One region of the Agromyces sp. NPDC127015 genome, then DNA from elsewhere that is predicted to be linked to it. Evidence: predicted binding sites of a transcription regulator. Region 1 holds the regulator's gene; each other region holds the start of a gene.
What was found. Region 1 encodes LexA, which represses DNA repair genes until DNA is damaged. Its sites were predicted from a motif close to TCGAACANNTGTTCGA; they were not measured.

Region 1 (2,264 bases):
CCTGCTGCAGCACCTCGTTCGAGCCGTTGGCGGCCCAGATCTGCTCGGGTGCGAGCCCGTGGCCGAGGTAGCCGGCGAGCGCCTCTCGCAGCTCGGTGAACTCGCGATCGGGGTATCGGTTCAACCGGAGGATCGCGGCGGCGACTCGGGCGACGATGTCGTGCGCCACGTCCTCGGGGATGGCATGCGTGTTCTCGTTGACGTTGAGGGCGACGGGCACCGCCTTCTGCGGCGCACCGTACGGGTCGCGACCACGGAGGTCGTCGCGGATGGGGAGGTCGTCGAGACTCGTCACCGAACCAGCCTAGCCACGCGACCCGTGACGCCCCCGGCGTGCGACCTCGTATGACCGCCTACTCCGAAGCGGGGACCGCGAGGCGCTGGCCCGGCTCGATCGTCGCACCGTCGAGCCCGTTGAGCCGGACGATCTCGGCGATCGTGTCGCGCGGGTCGGCCGACGGGTCGATCGCCTCGGCGATCTCCCAGAGCGAGCCCCCGGCACCCACCGTGACGTACTGCAGCGAATCGCCCCCGGCCAGGTCGGCGGCCGCACCGCCGGCGTTCAGCACGGCTGCGAGCGCCCAGAGGACGATCGGCAGTGCGGCGAGGGTCGTGAAGACAGCGCGCCCGCGACGGGTCAGCCGGAGGCGGGTGCGCGGTGCAGCCTCCGCACCGCCGTCGACACGGCCTGCGCGGGGCACCGGAACACCGGAACGGTACTCGTTCGTCACGATCGCTGCGCTCATGTCACCCTCCTGCGTGGGATCGCATCCGGCCCTCGGCCGGGAGGGCCGGATGCGAATCTCTGTTCCGAATATATCTTCGAACATCTTCGACTGCAAGCATCGGAGTGCGGGTTTCTCGGGGAGCGATCTCGCGACACACTCGAACGAATGTTTGCCGCTCCCGCCGCATGTGGATACAGTTTCGAATGTCTGGGAACAGTCGATCAGACACCACCGACATCCGATCGCGAAGGCGGTCGCAACGAGGGGCGGAACCGTGAAGAGCGACAACGACGTGCGCGAGACCGGCAGGGCACGCCGCCGCAAGAGCCTGAGCGCGAAGCAGATCGCGATCCTCGAGGTCGTGCAGCGTTCGGTGGCGACACGCGGCTACCCGCCGAGCATGCGCGAGATCGGTGACGCCGTCGGCCTCGCATCGCTGTCGAGCGTCACGCACCAGCTCAACCAGCTCGAACTCGCAGGCTACCTGCGGCGCGATCCGAACCGCCCCCGCGCGCTCGAGGTGCTCATCGAGCTGCCGGGCCTCGACGAGCGCCCTGCGTCGGCGGGCGATCCCGCGCCGGTCGGCGACGCGGCGATGGTCCCCCTCGTCGGCCGCATCGCGGCCGGCGTGCCGATCACGGCCGAGCAGCAGATCGACGAGGTGTTCCCGCTCCCCCGCCAGCTCGTCGGCAAGGGCGAGCTCTTCATCCTCAAGGTCGTCGGCGACTCGATGATCGACGCGGCCATCTGCGACGGCGACTGGGTGGTCGTGCGCTCGCAGCGCACCGCCGAGAACGGCGAGATCGTGGCCGCCATGCTCGACGGCGAGGCGACCGTCAAGGTGTTCCGCCAGCGCGACGGCCACACCTGGCTGCTGCCGCGCAACACCGCGTTCGAGCCGATCCTCGGCGACCAGGCCGAGGTCCTCGGCAAGGTCGTCGCCGTGCTGCGCGCGGTCTGAGCCCGCGGCCGCGCCGGCGGCGCGCGGTCTGAGCCCGCGGCCGCGCCGGCGGCGCGCGATCGGCGAGGCCGGGGACGTCGGGTGACGTGCGTCCGGAGGACGCTATGCGCTCGTCGCGCCTGCGGCGATCGCGCCCGCAGGCTGCGCCACCGAACGGAGCCAGCCGATCACCGCGTCCATGAACCCAGCATGATCGTCGCGGAAGACCGTGTGACCCGTGCCCGGCACCGTCGCGACGGTCATGCCCCGTCGGCGCAGGTCGGCCGCGACGCGCTCGGTGATGAGCAGGCTCTTCTCGGCGAGCAGCACGAGCGTCGGGGCGACGAGTCGGGCCGGCGGCACCAGCGGCCTGGTGTCGGCGAAGCCCAGCACGGTCCGCTTGTCCCAGTCGCGGAGGGTCGCCAGTTCGATGTCGACGTCGACCGCGCTCCACTTCGGGTTCATCCGCACGAGCGCGCCGCGCCGCGGCCTCGGGGCGATCGCGAAGAAGGCCTTGTACGCCAGGCCGCGCAGACCCGTCGGAAAGGCGAACGCGGGATCGACGTAGATCGCCGCCCGCGGCGCGAGCCGGTCGG
Region 2 (2,264 bases), 520 kb from region 1:
ATCACCGGCATCGAGGTCGAGGTAGCTGTGGGTCGGGCGAGCGAAGCAATTGTGGCTCACCACCCCGTTCGCGATGAAGTCTCCGGTCGACGTCGTGATGTCGAGCATCTCGAGTTGCGTACCGAGCGGTTCGACCGACACCACGCGGAGGTCGGCCATTGTCTTGACCGTGGTGCCGGCGAGCGCAAGCTTCCGCTTGATCGCAGGCCGGCTGATCGAGAAGAAGTCGTTCCGTGCGCGGAGCCCGCCGCGCACCCGAACGCTCGACACCCCGTTCGCGCGGGCGGGCTCACGGACGTACGGAATGTCGAAATGCGACAGCGAGCGCTCGACTGCGGTGAGGACGACATCGTCTGAATTGCTGATGCGCAGCACGCCCCGAGCACACGAGCCTTCGGCGTCGAAGATGCCGGCGAGATACCCTGCACGCCACGCCTCGGCCGGATCCTGCGGCCACTCGATGATGGAGCCGACGGCGTCGAAATCCCTGGACTTCGAAGTTCGGATCGCCGCCATCTCTCGGCGGGTGGCCGTGGCGGGAGTGAACCGGAATTGCGACGTCATCACCCCGAAGTGTTCAAGGAATCGGCGCGAGCGCGACAGCGCCTCGTCGTCAGCGAGCGCCAGACGAACGCGGTGGGCGACCAACGCCCCACCTGTCGCACGCGGGTGGATCCGTCGAAGCATCATGCCGTCGCCGCGAATCATGCCCGTCAGATATCCACGGCGATAATCGTCGGACGCGGTCGATGGAACCGGTCTCCCAGACATTGCGCCGAATCCGATGAGGCGGTCGTCGACGGTGAGATACGGTCGACCCGCCCCGCCTGCCATCGCTCCGGTGACGTACTTCCATCCGCGCTCCGTGAGGAATCGGTGGTCGCCGCTCGCGACGAGAACAGTACCGTCGGCCAGGCGAATGCGGTACGCGGCCTTACGAGTCGCCCATTTGGCCAGCACGATCGTTTCCACGTACTTCCGGTACTGACCGATCTGCCGTGTGCCCATGACCTCGTCACCGACCTCGACGTCGGAGAGCGCCTTGGTTCGACCGTCGGCCATCATGATGGCCGTCGAGGGCTCCAGGCAGTACACGCACGCGTGACTGCAGCCCCGATACGGGTTGATGGTCCAGCCGAACGGCATCATCGACGGGCCCGGCACCCGGTTGAGCGCCGACTTCGCGAGCACCTCGTGGAACGTGATGCCCGCGAACTCGGGCGTCTGCACCGAGCGCACGAGATTGTTGAGCCGGGCGAGGCCGGGCAGCGCATCGACCTGGTCGACGCCGAGTTCCTGCCCGCTCCATCTCATTCGTACATTCGAACATGTATTCGAGTTCGGCGCAAGCGACACCCGGCACGGCGTCCGCATTCCTCATTCGAGTCTCGTCCAAATTCGGGCGAGAGTCGAATGCGATTCCGAGCGAGGTCGCCTGCATCGGACGGTGCGGATGGATGCCTCGGGCCCGGTCCCGAGGCATCCGCTCGCTCAATTCCCCACCGCGGCCGGAACGGCGGCGCCCGCGTGCAGCTCGAGCCGCTCCCCCGCCCAGCGCCGGCGGAGCCAGCGATCGTGGCTCGCGATGACGACGGCGCCGGGGTAGCCGCCGAGGGCCTCCTCGAGGTCGGTCGCGAGTGCGAGCGACAGGTGGTTGGTCGGCTCGTCGAGCAGGAACACGTGCGGCGGCCGCGCGATCACGAGCGCGAGGGCGAGCCGCCGCTGCTGCCCGACCGACAGCGTGCCGAGCGGCCGCTCGAGATCACGCGGCGCGATGAGCCCGAGACTCGAGAGCGGCACCTGGCCGGCGCGGCGTTCGCCGAGCACCCGTTCGTAGAGCGCGCGCGGCGTCGCCGACGGGTCGGCGAAGCGCACGTCCTGCTCGAGCAGCTGCACCCGCAGCCCCTTGCGCCGGTGCACGGTACCGCGATCGGGCGCGAGCCCGCCCGCGAGCACGCCCAGCAGCGTCGACTTGCCCGCGCCGTTCGCACCCGTGACGAGGAGCCTCGTGAGCGGTGCGAGCTGCAGCTCGTCGAGGCGCAGTCGCCCCTCGACCTCGAGGTCGGCGACCTGCACGAGCAGACTGGCGGCCTCCTCGAGCGCGTGCGAACCCGCGGGGATCCCGGCGAACTCGAGCGGCGACGGGGGCTTGCGCACCTGCTCGCGCTCGAGCGTCTCGAGTCGCTGCTCCGCGTTGCGCACGCGACGCGCGACCGTGCGCGCGACGTTCTCACCCTTGAAGTGGCGGATGAACTTGTCGTTGT
Region 3 (2,264 bases), on a different contig from region 1:
GACGCCGCGATCACCCGGCTCGTCGACGCCGAGGCCGAGCTGCTGGCGCGACTGCCCGCGGCCGAGCAGAAGCGGCTCGCAGGCCTCCTGCGCAAGCTCAGCCTCGGGTTCGACGCGGGCTGAGCGCAGTCCGCCGGCGCCCTCGCCCGGAGGCACCCGGTCAGGCGTCGTCGTCGCGCGCGAACCAGCGGACGCCGCCGTCGTGCACGATGAACTGCGACCACACCTCGACGTGCTCGTTCCGGCAGGCCGCTGCCAGTCCGCACGCCCATTCGCGGTCGACAGGAGTGCTCTGCTCGGGACCGCGGCGCTCCCAGGCGAAGGCGACCCGCGTCGCCCCGATGAAGTCGCAGACGTACGCCACGCGGTTCGCCAGCAGCTGCGCGGCGGTGCCCTCGGGGGTCGGCCCGTCGGGGGCACCGGGGTAGTCGGCCATCGGCATCATGAGCAACTGGTAGCCCTCGTCATCGAAGAAGAGCGTCCACAATTGACGGCGGAACGCCCGCTGGATGAGCTCCTCGACCCGGTCCTGCAGTGCAGCGTCGGTCATCACGGGCACGTCGGGCAGGTGCGGGTCGGTGCTGCACTGCCTCGTCGGTTCGGTGTCGGCGTCTCGGTCGGTCATGCGTCGATCCTGCGGGCGCGCCGGGGTGGTGCCGCCCGCGACGGCCCGATTCGTGACGGATGCCGCGGAGCAGCGCCTGTGGAGGATGGGTCGTGCGCCCGACTCCTCGGCGCATGCTCGAGGTGCCGTCTGCCGTGTGGGCCCTGGGCGGACCGGCGTCTCGCACCGACGTCCGGCCGCGTCCCGGGCCCGAACGTTCGCATTCGCATCGCGTCGCGGCCGCGCATTCACTCGGCGAAACACTCGAACATTCGTTCGAATCTTGATACGATGGGGCATGGCCTTCGACGAGCACACCACCTCCGTTCCCGGAGGACTCGCGGTGCCCGTCGCGCCGTCACCCGCAGCGTTCCCACCCCCCTCCGAGATGTCCCCGTTCGCTCGTGCGCAAGAGAGCCTCGCCGTCCTCGTCGACGCCGCCGTGCGAGCGCAACGCATCGAGGCGATGCATCGCGCCATGCACATCGACGTGATCGCGATGACCGTCGCCTTCGCACTGCGCCATGCCGGCGCATTCGTGTCGGCGTCGCTGTCGCCCGCGCGTCGCGACGAGATGGCGCGCCGCAGCGTCGTGGCCGAACTCGCGGCCGCGCTGCGAACCCCGGAGCGCACGATGCAGCGCGAGATCGACGAAGCGTGGGTGCTGTCGAACCAGCTGCCGGCCACCCTGTCGGCGCTGCGACGCGGCGAACTCACGATGCAGCACGCTCGGGTCATCGTCGGCGCCGGCTGCGATCTCGCCGACCGGCCGCGCGTGCGTGCCGAGCTCGACGAGCGCCTCGCCGCGCTCGGGGCCGACCTCACTGCGGCGAAACTGCGGGTCAAGGCCCGCCGACTTCGTGAAGAGCTCCTCGCCGAGACGACGTCAGAACGGCATCGGGCCGCCCGCGAGACCCGGCGAGTCGAATTCGAGCCCGCCACCGACGGCATGGCCTGGCTGCACGTGCTCCTGCCGGCGGCCGATGCGTTGAGCATCTTCGTGCGGCTCGACGACACCGCACACACCGCCGCCGGCGCCGACGTCAGGGGCGTGAGCGGTCGGGTTGGCGGCGCCGGCCGCGGTGATGAAGACCGCAACCACGAGCAACTTCGCGCCGACTTCGCCGGCGACCTCCTCCGTTTCGGCCTTCTCCCCGCTGGCGACCGCGGGGCGGAGGCGATCGCGTCGGCGCGTGCGACGGTGCATGTCACCGTTCCGGTTTTCACGCTCATGGGGCTCGACGAGACGCCGGGGCACCTCGACGGCTACGGGCCGATCGACGCCGACACCGCACGACGCCTCACCGCGACCGCTCCCTCGTTCACCCGGTTGCTCACGCACCCCGTGACGGGCGCGGTGCTCGATGTCGACCGTGCGAGCTACCGACCGCCGGCCGACCTGCGCCGCTGGCTGCGGGTGCGAGACGGCACCTGCCGGTTCCCCGGCTGCAACAGGCCGGCGGGTCGCAGCGAGATCGATCACACCCGCGACTACGCCGACGGCAATCCGACCGCGCACGACAACCTCGCGCACCTCTGCGCCGGGCATCATCACCTGAAACACGAGACGGCCTGGTCGGTCGTGCACCGTGGCGGCGGCATCCTCGAGTGGCGCTCGTCTTCGGGGCGGGTCTACGCGACCCATCCGGCCGAACCGATA

Region 2: the regulator LexA is predicted to act here: its motif matches at 1,323-1,338, upstream of ACFWGP_RS14635 (intein-containing Rv2578c family radical SAM protein).
Region 3: the regulator LexA is predicted to act here: its motif matches at 869-884, upstream of ACFWGP_RS15975 (DUF222 domain-containing protein).

What each region holds. Positions count from the first base shown of each region.
Region 1 is NZ_JBHXDI010000004.1:31,706-33,969, forward strand. Features, by position in the region: gene ACFWGP_RS12350 (histidinol-phosphate transaminase) at 1-295, opposite strand, end outside; gene ACFWGP_RS12355 (LysM peptidoglycan-binding domain-containing protein) at 354-746, opposite strand; gene lexA (transcriptional repressor LexA) at 1,003-1,689, shown strand; gene ACFWGP_RS12365 (alpha/beta fold hydrolase) at 1,792-2,264, opposite strand, start outside.
Region 2 is NZ_JBHXDI010000004.1:555,705-557,968, forward strand. Features, by position in the region: gene ACFWGP_RS14635 (intein-containing Rv2578c family radical SAM protein) at 1-1,314, opposite strand, end outside; gene ACFWGP_RS14640 (ABC-F family ATP-binding cassette domain-containing protein) at 1,492-2,264, opposite strand, start outside.
Region 3 is NZ_JBHXDI010000005.1:262,228-264,491, reverse strand. Features, by position in the region: gene ACFWGP_RS15985 (MarR family winged helix-turn-helix transcriptional regulator) at 1-123, shown strand, start outside; gene ACFWGP_RS15980 (hypothetical protein) at 161-625, opposite strand; gene ACFWGP_RS15975 (DUF222 domain-containing protein) at 903-2,264, shown strand, end outside.